One region of the Streptomyces griseiscabiei genome, then DNA from elsewhere that is predicted to be linked to it. Evidence: riboswitches for the same ligand, from Rfam matches in the RefSeq annotation. Region 1 holds a riboswitch; the other holds the start of a gene.
The links. Region 1 has a riboswitch for glycine ahead of gcvP (aminomethyl-transferring glycine dehydrogenase). Riboswitches for the same ligand answer to the same signal wherever they lie in the genome.

Region 1 (5,922 bases):
GCGGTCCACACGGCGCCCAGCTGCGCCCGGGTGGTGGTCTCGTCGCAGGAGACCGACACCAGGTCGGCGTCCACGAGGTGCAGGTTCACGCCATGTTCGCGTGCGGCGGCCACGACCTCACCGGCCCGCCCCGGCACCCGCACGGTCAGCGTGTCGAAGTACGCCCCGTTCACGACCTCGATCCCTCCGGCGGTGAGCCCCGCGGCGAGCACGGTGGCGTAGCGGTGCGTACGCCGGGCGATGGTCCGCAGCCCCTCGGGTCCGTGGTGGACGGCGTACATCCCGGCCATCACGGCGAGCAGCACCTGCGCCGTACAGATGTTGCTGGTCGCCTTCTCCCGGCGGATGTGCTGCTCCCGCGTCTGCAGGGCGAGCCGGTACGCCTTGTGCCCGTCCGCGTCCACGGAGACGCCCACCAGCCGTCCGGGCAGGCTCCGCGCGAACTTCTCCTGTACGGCCATGTAGCCCGCGTGCGGCCCGCCGAAGCCCATCGGCACACCGAACCGCTGCGTCGTCCCCACCGCGATGTCGGCGCCCAGCTCACCGGGCGAGGTCAGCAGCGTCAGGGCCAACAGATCGGCGGCGACGGTGACGAGCGCCCCCAGCCCGTGCGCCTGCTCGACGACCGGCCTCAGATCGCGTACGACGCCGGAGGCGCCCGGGTACTGCAGCAGCACCCCGTTGATCTCACGCGAGGCGATCTCGGCCGGAATGCCCTCGCTGAGGTCGGCCACGACGACCTCGACCCCGGTCGGCTCGGCACGGGTCTGGATCACGGCGATCGTCTGCGGCAGCGCGTCCGCGTCGACGAGGAAGAGCCCCTTCTTGTTCCTGCCCATCCGCCGGGACAGCGCCATGGCCTCGGCGGCGGCCGTCCCCTCGTCGAGCAGCGAGGCGCCGGAGGTGGGCAGCCCGGTCAGTTCGGCGACGACGGTCTGGAAGTTGAGCAGCGCCTCCAGCCGCCCCTGGGAGATCTCCGGCTGGTACGGCGTGTAGGCGGTGTACCAGGCCGGGTTCTCCATCACGTTGCGCAGGATGACGGGCGGTGTGAACGTCCCGTAGTACCCGAGCCCGATCATGGAACCGAGCACCTGGTTGCGGTCCGCCAGCGAACGCAGCTCGGCGAGGACCTCGGCCTCGGTGCGCGCGCCCGGCAGGTCCAACGCCTCGGCGTTCTTGATCACATCCGGGACCGCGGCCGCCGTCAGCTCGTCGAGCGAGCCGTATCCGATGTGCGCGAGCATCTTGGCCCGGGCCTCGGCGTCGGGGCCGATGTGGCGCCGCTCGAAGGGGATTCCCTGTTCGAGTTCGGAGAGGGGAATGCGATGGGCGGTCATTACGGAGGCCTCCTGGTCTGACACGACCTTCGAGGGGCACCACGACACGGGTGCCCGGACGGCCTCCCCCTCTGTCATCTCGACCTGAGAGCTTCACCGGTCCAGGTACGAACCGGCTTTCACCGTCGGTGAGAGCGGAAGCCGTGACACCCGCTCTGCTTTCCAGAGTGACCTCGTCCGTGCGGTACGTGAGCCTGAGAGATTCCGGGGAGGAGTTGCTCCTTCGGCGCCTCCGGATGGTGTCCGGAGGACTCTCCCGCACGGGGTCGACAGCCGCTGCCAGCGTATCAGCGCGGTCAACGCACGCGTCTTCGAGTGGCCGCCGCCCCCGATGTGGCTTTTCGTAGGGGGGAGACACGATGCGCCACCCCTTTGCGACCACTTGGAGGGCCCGTGCAGACCGACATCGATCCGCGCAATCTGATCGGCCGCAAGGCTTTCGACCGCAAAGGCAGCAAGATCGGCACCGTGGACGAGGTCTACCTCGACGACGCGACCGGCATCCCCGAGTGGGCCGCGATACGCATGGGCCTCTTCGGCCGCGACGCCTTCGTCCCCCTGGAGCCCAGCGAGCTCGTCGAAGGCACCCTCCACGTCCCCTTCGACCGCGCCCTCATCAAGGACGCCCCCGACTTCGGAGTGGGCCGCCATCTCTCCCCCGAACAGGAACTCCAGCTCTACCACCACTACGGCCTCGACATAGCCCCGCCCCCGCCCCTGGACCACGACTTCGGTCACGTGGCGGGCCAGGACGACAGCCCCTGAGACGACCATTCGGGCGCACCCGGCTACGGGCGGTCGTGCCCCGCCCCCTCTCGATCCCGGTCCCCCGCTCCCGTCGCAACGCCGTCGAACCCCATCAGCCCGCCCCGGCCGGCCTCACCCCCGCACCCCGCCCGGCACCAACGGCAACGGTTCCGCCTGCTCCAGCCCCGGATCATCCGTCCTGAAGGTCCGCACCCGGCCCGGCCCCACGTCGTCCGGCTTCTCGAACCGCACGGTCACCCGCCCCAGCCCGCTCCCCTGCACCCACCCGTGCCCGTACTCGGCGTGCCGCACGTCATGCCCGGCCCTCCACTGCCGCTCGGCCCCCGCGCCCGCCTCCACCACCGGCACCTCGGCAGCCGCGGTCTCCTCCTCCACGGGCTCCGGCTCCCCGGCCGCCTGCGCGAACAGGTCCTCCTGCGTGTAGTCGGCGAGCCCGCTGACCCCCACCCCGAGCAGCCGCACCCCACCGGTCGTGTCCACGGCCTCCAGCAGCCGCCCCGCCGCCTCCCGCACCACCGCGGGATCGTCGGTCGGCCCCCGCAGGGTCTCGGACCGGGTCAGCGTCGAGAAGTCGTAGCGCCGCACCTTCAGCACGATCGTCCGCCCCGACAGCCCGGCCTCCCGCAGCCTCCGCACACACCGGTCCGCGAGCCGCTGCACCTCCATCCGCACCCGCACCCGGTCGTGGATGTCCACGTCGTACGTGTCCTCCACCGACACCGACTTCGTGTCCCGCTCGGCCACCACCGCCCGGTCGTCCCGCGCCAGCGCCATCGCGTACAGCCCGTGCCCGTGGGCCTTCCCCAGCAGCCGTACGACCTCGTCCTCCCCCGCCTCCACGATCTCCTCGACCGTGGTGATCCCGGCCCGCCGCAGATGATCGCCGGTCGCCGGCCCCACCCCCGGCAGGATCCGCACGGACATGGGCCCCAGCAAGGCCCGCTCGGTCCCCGGCTCGATCAGCAGCAGCCCGTCCGGCTTGGCCTGCTCGGAGGCGATCTTCGCGAGCATCTTGGAGGCCGCGAGCCCCACCGATCCGGTCAGCGCGGTCACCGCCCGGATGTCCGCCCGCAACCGCGCCCCCGTCGACCGCGCCGACTCCTCGTCCGAGGCCGCGCCCCCGGCCTCCAGATCCACGAACGCCTCGTCCAGGCTCAAGGGCTCCACGAGCGGCGACAGATCACGCAGCAGCCCCATGACCTGATCGCTGATCGCCCGGTAGAACGTGAAACGGGGCGTGAGATACGCGGCGTTGGGCGCGAGCCGGCGTGCCTGCGCCATCGGCATCGCCGAGTGCACCCCGAAGGCCCTCGCCTCGTACGAGGCGGTCGCGACCACCCCACGCGGCCCGAGACCGCCCACGACAACGGCTTTCCCCCGCAGACTCGGCTTGGACGCCTGCTCCGCCGAGGCGTAGAAGGCATCCATGTCGAGATGCAGGATCGTGGGCGCGGTTCTCACATCTCCGATGCTGCCCTACGCCACTGACAATGCCCTGTACCGCTCGGCGGCAGCGGGGAGGGGGTCCTCAGACCGCGCGGTTGCGCCGCCGCGCCAGTTCGTCCGACGGGTTGTGGCCCATGAGCGTCTCCCCCGTGTCGACCCGCTCCCCGTGCAGCTGGGAGAGAGCGCTTTCTACATCACGCCAGACCACCCCGACGGCGATCCCGAAGACCCCCTGGCCGCCCTGGAGCAGGGCATGGACCTCATCGGGCGAGGTGCACTCGTAGACCGTCGCCCCGTCGCTCATCAGCGTCATCCGCTCCAGATCGCTGAATCCCCGCTCCCGCAGATGCTGGACGGCGCTGCGGATGTTCTGGAGCGAGACCCCGGTGTCGAGGAACCGTTTCACGATCTTCAGGACGACGACGTCCCGGAAGCTGTAGAGCCGCTGTGTCCCCGAGCCCTGGGCGGACCGGACGCTCGGCTCCACGAGACCGGTACGGGCCCAGTAGTCCAGCTGCCGGTAGGTGATGCCTGCGGCCGCGCACGCGGTGGGGCCGCGGTAGCCGACGTTCTCGTGCGGCTCGGGCGCCGCCTCCGCGCCGTCCTGCACGGCCGTGGGCCGCTGCGGGACATGACCGGCCGCGCTGCCGTGATGGGGGTCCCCCCAGCTCGAGGCGAGCCGAGAGCCCGGGGGAGGGTACGGGCCACCGTCCCCCAGCCTGCGTCCGGGGGCACCCCCAGCCGTACCGTCGCCGCTGCTTCTCACGCCGACCTCCGTCCTTGACCTGCCTTGTCGACGGTAGGCAGCCGCCCGGGGTGCGTCAACGACCATCGCATTCGCCACGCCGAGTGATAATCACCCTGAGAGTGGTTTCCTGTGCCCTCCCGCGGGGAAAGGCTAGCCGAATGCGCTTCGGCGCAACTGCCCGACGACGCACTGGCTCCTGGCATGTGCCGTGCCTCGGCCGGACACCCTGACCGGTCCGAGAACCCACCCACCTGCCGCGGGGCACGCATACGGGCAGGGTCAGGGCCTCTCGGCCCCGGCCGACCGCCCACCCGGCCTCACTGACTGTTCGTGCCGAAGTCCTCGGGCGAGATCTGGTCGAGGAACTCGCGGAACTTCTCCACCTCGTCCTCCTGCTCGTCCGGGATCGCGATGCCCGCGTCGTCGAGCACCCCGTCGCTGCCGAAGATCGGCGTCCCGGTGCGCAGCGCCAGCGCTATGGCGTCGGAAGGCCGCGCGCTCACCTCGACCCCACTGGCGAACACCAGCTCCGCGTAGAAGACGCCCTCACGCAGGTCGGTGATACGCACTTCCGTGAGCTCCTGGCCGACGGCCTCCAGCACGTCCTTGAACAGGTCATGGGTCAGCGGCCGGGCGGGTGCCATGCCCTGCTGGGCGAAAGCGATCGCCGTCGCCTCCCCCGGCCCGATCCAGATGGGGAGGTAGCGGTCGCCTCCCACTTCGCGCAGGAGCACGATCGGTTGGTTGGAGGGCATTTCGACCCGGACACCTACGACATCGAGCTCGTTCACACAGCAACCCTAGGCCGTGCTCGGGATGTTTGGGTAGTCGGGCTCGGATCGGCCGACCGATCCGCCACGGGCGAACACCGCACCTCAGCGGAGCCGCACACCCAGGGCGCTCTGCACGAGAGCGGCATGCAGCTTGACCGTGAGCCCCGCCAGCTCCCTCGTCCGGTCCTCCGCATGCGCTCTGGTCTGCGGGTTACGGTGCAGCCGCAGGGGCGCCACGACCTGGTCGACCAGCCCGGCCTCCCGGTCCGCGGCGGCCCTCATCACCCGCAGATGCCGGGGCTCGATACCGAACCGCCCCAGTTCCACCACAAGCGTGGCGACGGTGAGGGATTCGGCGTCGTACGAACCGTCCGGCAGCGGGGCCACCAGCCCGTACGACTCCCACTCGGCCAGCTGCTCCTCGTCGATCCCGGCGCCGGCCACCAGCTCGCCGCGCCCGATCCGGGCTGCCGTGGCCTCCTCGGGCGCCCCGAAGCCGAACAGCTCGCTCAGGCGCTCTCCGTCACCGACGTCACGCTGGCGCCCCACGGACGGCAGCCGTACGTCCTCACCGCGCTCCAGGGCCTCCAGATACTCGCGGATGACCTTGAGCGGCAGATAGTGGTCCCTCTGCATCCTGAGGACGTGTCCGAGCCGCTCGACGTCCCCGGCGCTGAACTTGCGATACCCCGAGGGGGTCCGCTGCGGCTCGATGAGCCCCTCCGACTCCAGGAAACGGATCTTGGAGATGGTTACCTCGGGGATCTCCTCGCGCAGTGCGTTCAGCACCGTGCCGATGCTCATCAGGCCACTGTCCGCGGCGGCGGTGCCGTGGTCGGCACCACCGCTC
Region 2 (5,922 bases), on a different contig from region 1:
GTCGAGCAGCCGCAGCCGGCCCGATTCCCTGATCGCCGCCACCCGGTCGTCGGCCGACTCGACGTCCACCGTGCGCGGCGAGGCGCCCTCCAGGCCCAGGAGTACGGCCTTGGGTGTGCCGTGGCCGTGGCCGGTCGCGCCCAGCGAGCCGTACAGCTCGGCGCGTACCGCGGCGACGCCGGTGAGCAGTTCCTCGCTCCGCAGCCGGCGCGCGAACATCCGGGCGGCCCGCATCGGGCCGACCGTGTGGGAGCTGGACGGGCCGATACCGACCGAGAACAGGTCGAAGACGGAGATGGCCACGGTGACTCCTCAGAACGGGGGAGGGGTTGTGCAGGGGATGGGGCACCGCGCTCACTCCCCAGTGTGCGCGGTGCCCCGGAAAAGCGGGACTACGGACCGGTGAAGCCGGGGTTACTTCCCCAGCCCCGGGTACAGCGGGTGTTTGTCGGCGAGGGCCTTGACGCGGGTCTTCAGTGCTTCCGTGTCGTAGGACGGCTTGAGTGCCTCGGCGATGACGTCGGCGACCTCGGTGAAGTCCTCGGCGGTGAAGCCGCGGGTGGCCAGGGCGGGGGTGCCGATGCGCAGTCCGGAGGTCACCATCGGCGGGCGGGGGTCGTCGGGGACGGCGTTGCGGTTGACGGTGATGCCGACCTCGTGGAGGCGGTCCTCGGCCTGCCGGCCGTCCAGGTCGGAGTTGCGCAGGTCGACCAGGATCAGGTGCACGTCGGTGCCGCCGGAGAGCACGTCGACCCCGGCCTCGCGGGCGTCGGGGGCGGTCAGCCGCTCGGCGAGGATGCGGGCGCCGTCGACCGTGCGCCGCTGGCGCTCCCTGAACTCCTCGCTCGCCGCGACCTTGAAGGACACCGCCTTCGCCGCGATGACATGCTCCAGCGGGCCGCCCTGGAAGCCGGGGAACACGGAGGAGTTGAGCTTCTTCGCGAAGTCCTTCTTCGCGAGGATGATGCCGCCGCGCGGTCCGCCGAGCGTCTTGTGGGTGGTGGAGGTGACCACGTCGGCGTACGGCACCGGGTTGGGGTGCAGGCCGGCCGCGACCAGGCCGGCGAAGTGCGCCATGTCCACCCACAGATACGCGCCGGCCTCGTCGGCGATCCGCCGGAACTCCGCGAAGTCCAGCTGCCGCGGGTACGCCGACCAGCCCGCGATGATCACCTTCGGCCGGTGCTCCCGGGCCAGGCGCTCGACCTCGGCCATGTCGACGAGTCCGGCGTCGTCCACGTGATACGGGACGACGTGGAACTGCTTGCCGGAGAAGTTCAGCCGCATCCCGTGGGTGAGGTGACCGCCGTGGGCGAGGTCCAGCCCGAGGATGGTGTCGCCGGGCTGGGCCAGCGCGAACAGGGCCGCCTGGTTGGCGGAGGCGCCCGAGTGCGGCTGGACGTTGGCGTACTCGGCGCCGAACAGCTCCTTCACCCGGTCGATGGCGATCTGCTCGGTGACGTCGACGTGCTCGCAGCCACCGTAGTAGCGGCGGCCCGGGTAGCCCTCGGCGTACTTGTTGGTCAGGACCGAACCCTGTGCCTCCATCACCCCGACCGGGGCGAAGTTCTCGGAGGCGATCATCTCCAGGGTCGACTGCTGACGGTCCAGCTCGGCGTCGAGGGCCGCGGCGACCTCCGGGTCGAGCTCGTGCAGGGGCGTGTTCAGAAGCGACATGCGTACGACCTCAGTGCTCTCAAGACTCACAAGTCTTCTCAGCCGGCGGTGTGGGCGGTGTACTCGTCGGCGGAGAGCAGCTCGTCCGGCTCGCCCGCGACACGTACCTTGAACAGCCAGCCGCCCTCGAACGGGGCGGTGTTCACCAGCGACGGGTCGTTGACGACGTCCTCGTTGATCTCGGTGATCTCACCGGAGACCGGGGAGTACAGGTCGCTGACCGACTTCGTGGACTCCAGTTCGCCACAGGTCTCGCCCGCGGTCACCGTGGAGCCCACCTCGGGAAGCTGGGCGTAGACGACATCGCCGAGCGCGTTCGCCGCGAACTCCGTGATGCCGACCGTCGAGACGCCGTCCTCGGCGCCCGACAGCCACTCGTGCTCCTTGCTGTAGCGCAGCTGCTGGGGGTTGCTCATGGCCTGAATTCTCCTGTACGCGGGGGAGTGGTGATGAATGGGGGACTGCTGAAACCGCTGCTGAGCAGCGGAAATGTGGGCGGGGTCACGTCCGGGACGGACGACGATCCCGCGCCCAGTGTCTACTTCTGGCGCTTGTAGAACGGCAGCGCCACGACCTCGTACGGCTCGTGGCTGCCCCGGATGTCCACGCAGACCCCGGGGGTGCCCGGCGCCGCGTACAAGGCGTCGACGTACGCCATCGCGATCGGCCTGCCCAGTGTGGGGGAGGGGGCGCCGGAGGTGACCTCGCCGACCACCTTGCCCTCGGCGACCACGGGGTACCCGGCGCGGGGGACCCGGCGGCCCTCGGCGATCAGGCCGACGAGGACGGGCGGCTCGTGGTGGGCGTTCTCGGCGGCCTCGCGCAGGGCCCCGCGGCCCACGAAGTCGCCCTTGTCGTACTTCACGACCCGGCCGAGGCCCGCGTCGTAGGGGGTCAGGGAGGTCGACAGCTCATGCCCGTACAGCGGCATGCCCGCCTCCAGGCGCAGGGTGTCCCGGCAGGACAGCCCGCAGGGGACCAGACCGACGCCCTCGCCGGCCCCGGTCAGGGCCTGCCACAGCTCGACCGCGTGCTCGGGCTTCACGAACAGCTCGAAGCCGTCCTCGCCGGTGTACCCGGTGCGCGCGATCAGCGCGGGCACCCCGGCGACCGTGCCGGGCAGCCCCGCGTAGTACTTCAGGCCGTCGAGATCGGCGTCGGTGAGGGACTTCAGGATGCCGGGGGACTGCGGACCCTGGACGGCGATCAGCGCGTACGCGTCCCGGTCGTCGCGCACCTCGGCGTCGAACCCGGCGGAACGCTCCACGAGCGCGTCCAGCACCACCTGGGCGTTGGAGGCGTTCGCGACGACCAGGTACTCGGTCTCGGCCAGCCGGTAGACGATCAGGTCGTCGAGGATGCCGCCGTCCTCGCGGCAGATCATGGTGTAGCGGGCCCGGCCCACGCCGACGGTGCCGATGTTGCCCACGAGGGCGTGGTCCAGGAGGGCCGCGGCCCCCGGTCCGGTCACCGTGATCTCGCCCATGTGCGAGAGATCGAAGAGCCCGGCCGCGGTACGGACGGCGAGGTGCTCGTCGCGCTCGGAGCCGTAGCGCAGGGGCATGTCCCAGCCCGCGAAGTCGGTCATCGTCGCACCCAGCGAACGATGCAGGGCGTCGAGCGCGGTACGGCGCGGTGCGGTGGTGGGGCTGCTGCTCATCGGTGTGACGCTCCCAGGGCAAGACGGACGACGCATGACAGGTGAGGAAAGTCCTCCCCATCTGTCATCGGAACCTGAGAGGTTCACCACGACCGTACGTACCGGTGTACGTACCGATGGTCGTGACTTGCACCGTGGGTGGGGCCGCCTCCCACGGGGGAGGGACGGCCCGCTTTTCAGATCTGCCTCGCCCGCGCGGTATCGGGGCCTGAGAGATTCAAGGGAGGGACTTGCTCCTTCGGCGCCCCGGCGATGTGCTGCCGGGGACTCTCCCGCGCGGGTTCAAGCGGCCGGTATGCAGTTGGCGCGGACATCATCGCACGCATCGACGCGGCGCGGCAGGGGGAGGTTTCCAGGCAGACACAGCGGTCCGTAGCACTCTTGTGGCAATACGAGGACTGAACCAGGAGGGATCGGGCATTACCTTCTCTTTACAGTCTGTGGGGATGGGACCTCTCATACCCCTGGGGAGGACGGTCACGGTGAACAGGACCACGGCGTACGCGACGACGTCGGGCATCGCGATGCCCAAGCAGCCCGTCGCACCGGTCGGTGAGGCGTGCGGCCCGTTCCCGAGGGCGATCGTCCGTGACCTCAGAGAGCGCGCGGGCCGGAGCCCGCACGGCCTGTCGTTCGGGCCGGACGACCTGGTGGTGGTCACCGGGCTCCCCGGCAGCGGCAAGTCGACCCTGATGCGCCGGGCCGTGCCCGGCGTCCGCATCGACTCCCAGGACACCCGCGACCGCTTCGACGCGCGTCTCGCCCGGCATCTGCCGTACGCGGTCTACCGGCCCCTGGTGCGCCTCGCGCACTACGCGGGGCTGCGGCGCGCCCTCCGCTCGGGGGAGGGCGTCGTCGTCCACGACTGCGGGGCGCAGGCCTGGGTCCGCAGCTGGCTCGCGCGCGAGGCCCGCCGCCGCGGCGGCACCCTGCATCTGCTGCTGCTCGACGTCACACCCGGTGAGGCGCGGGACGGACAGCGGGAGCGGGGGCGGGGGGTGTCGCGCTACGCGTTCGCCCGGCACCGGGGTGCGATGACCCGGCTGCTGCGGGCGGTGGAGAAGGGGAGGCTGCCCCAGGGCTGCGGAGCGGCGGTGATCATCGACCGCGCCGCGGCGGATGTCCTCACACGGATCGACTTCCCGCGCCCCTGAGGGGAGCGCCGCCGGGCCGGAAGCAATTAAGGTGCAGCTACAACAGCATCACGGAGCAAAGCGGTAGGCAGCAGATGGACTTCCCGGCGGACTTTCCGGCACAGGCGTATCCCCAAGGGCACGGCGGGTGGCCCGGCAACGAGCTGGAGGAGGTGCTGTCCGCCTCGCTCGGGGTGCCCCAGGCCGGGGCGCGGATCGTGGAGGTGCTGGCCCGCAGCTTCGTCTGGGTGCCGCTGCCGGAGGGCGGCGGCCCGCGCAGCGGTCAGCTGGACCTGCCGACCATGGAGTTCGACGGACAGGCGTACGTCCCGGTCTTCAGCTCCGAGGAGCAGTTCCGCCAGGTCGTCGGCAACCACATGTCGTACACGATCGCCCCGGCCGTCGAGTTCGCGCGCGGGCTGCCCCCGCAGATCGGCCTCGCCCTCAACCCGGACGGTGTCGTGGGCATCCCGCTGCCGCCGCCCGCCGTGGCCGAACTGTGCCGGGCCGGGCGGACCCCGCTGGACGGCTCGGCGAACGGCGCCCGGGTCCGGCTCCACGAACCGGACTGGCAGGACGACCCGGTCGACTTCCTCGCCGCCGCCTCCGCCGAGTTCGCCGCGACCGGGGTCGTCCTCTCCGCCCGCCGCTGCCTCGCCACCATCGAGACCGCCGACCCGGTCATGTTCATCGGCGTCGACCTGGCGTCCTGGGAGGCCGACCGCGCCCTCCCCCTCGCCGCCCTCGGCCGCGCCCTCGCCAAGACCCCCGTCCCCTGGCCCGTCAACCTGGTCTTCCTGGACGTGGCCCAGGACCCGGTGGGCGACTGGCTCCGCGAGAAGGTACGGCCCTTCTACCAACAGGGCTACTGACCGGTGCGCCCCCGAAGAGGTGCCGGGCCGCGTCCGTCCGCGACTCCGCCGCGCGGGCGCGACCAGCCACGACGCACCCGCACCCGGCGACGTACGACAACCCCCGAGCCCTGATCGGCTCCACCTGTCCACCACCTAAGCTGTTCCCAAAACCAAGGTCCAACACCGAAGGGCGGCCAACGTGAGCGGCAGCGGCGACGTCGAGCACATGCTGCGCCAGGTGACCCCCGGGCGTTACGACGCCTACGAGGCGCTGCTGCGTGCCCTCGCCACCCCCTCCTCCGGCCAGATCTGGATGCTGCTCTGGCACGGCCAGGCCGGCTCCCCGGACGCCCAGTACGGGAACATGGAGGTCGACGGGTTCAACTACGCCCCCTGCGTCACCTCCGCCCAGGAGCTCTCCGCCAGTGGCTGGAACCGCAGTTACGAGGTGGTCGACGGCCTCGACGTGGCCCGCACCCTCTACCCCGACCACTACGGCCTCTGGCTCAACCCGCACGCCCCGGGCGGCGGCGTCGGCATCCCCTGGCTCGATCTGCGCCGTATCGCCACCGGCCTGGAGCGGCAGCCCGCGGGCCCG

Region 2: linked by a shared signal. The riboswitch ahead of gcvT (glycine cleavage system aminomethyltransferase GcvT) and the one ahead of gcvP (aminomethyl-transferring glycine dehydrogenase) in region 1 are both predicted to bind glycine.

Annotation. Positions count from the first base shown of each region.
Region 1 is NZ_JAGJBZ010000001.1:2,691,777-2,697,698, forward strand. Features, by position in the region: gene gcvP (aminomethyl-transferring glycine dehydrogenase) at 1-1,337, opposite strand, end outside; glycine riboswitch at 1,510-1,606, opposite strand; gene J8M51_RS11655 (PRC-barrel domain-containing protein) at 1,731-2,102, shown strand; gene J8M51_RS11660 (DNA polymerase IV) at 2,217-3,566, opposite strand; gene J8M51_RS11665 (MerR family transcriptional regulator) at 3,634-4,317, opposite strand; gene J8M51_RS11670 (bifunctional nuclease family protein) at 4,617-5,090, opposite strand; gene ftsR (transcriptional regulator FtsR) at 5,175-5,922, opposite strand, start outside.
Region 2 is NZ_JAGJBZ010000002.1:594,496-600,417, forward strand. Features, by position in the region: gene J8M51_RS20185 (L-serine ammonia-lyase) at 1-303, opposite strand, end outside; gene glyA (serine hydroxymethyltransferase) at 415-1,677, opposite strand; gene gcvH (glycine cleavage system protein GcvH) at 1,716-2,093, opposite strand; gene gcvT (glycine cleavage system aminomethyltransferase GcvT) at 2,216-3,337, opposite strand; glycine riboswitch at 3,524-3,622, opposite strand; gene J8M51_RS20205 (ATP-binding protein) at 3,820-4,491, shown strand; gene J8M51_RS20210 (enhanced serine sensitivity protein SseB) at 4,566-5,342, shown strand; gene J8M51_RS20215 (enhanced serine sensitivity protein SseB C-terminal domain-containing protein) at 5,551-5,922, shown strand, end outside.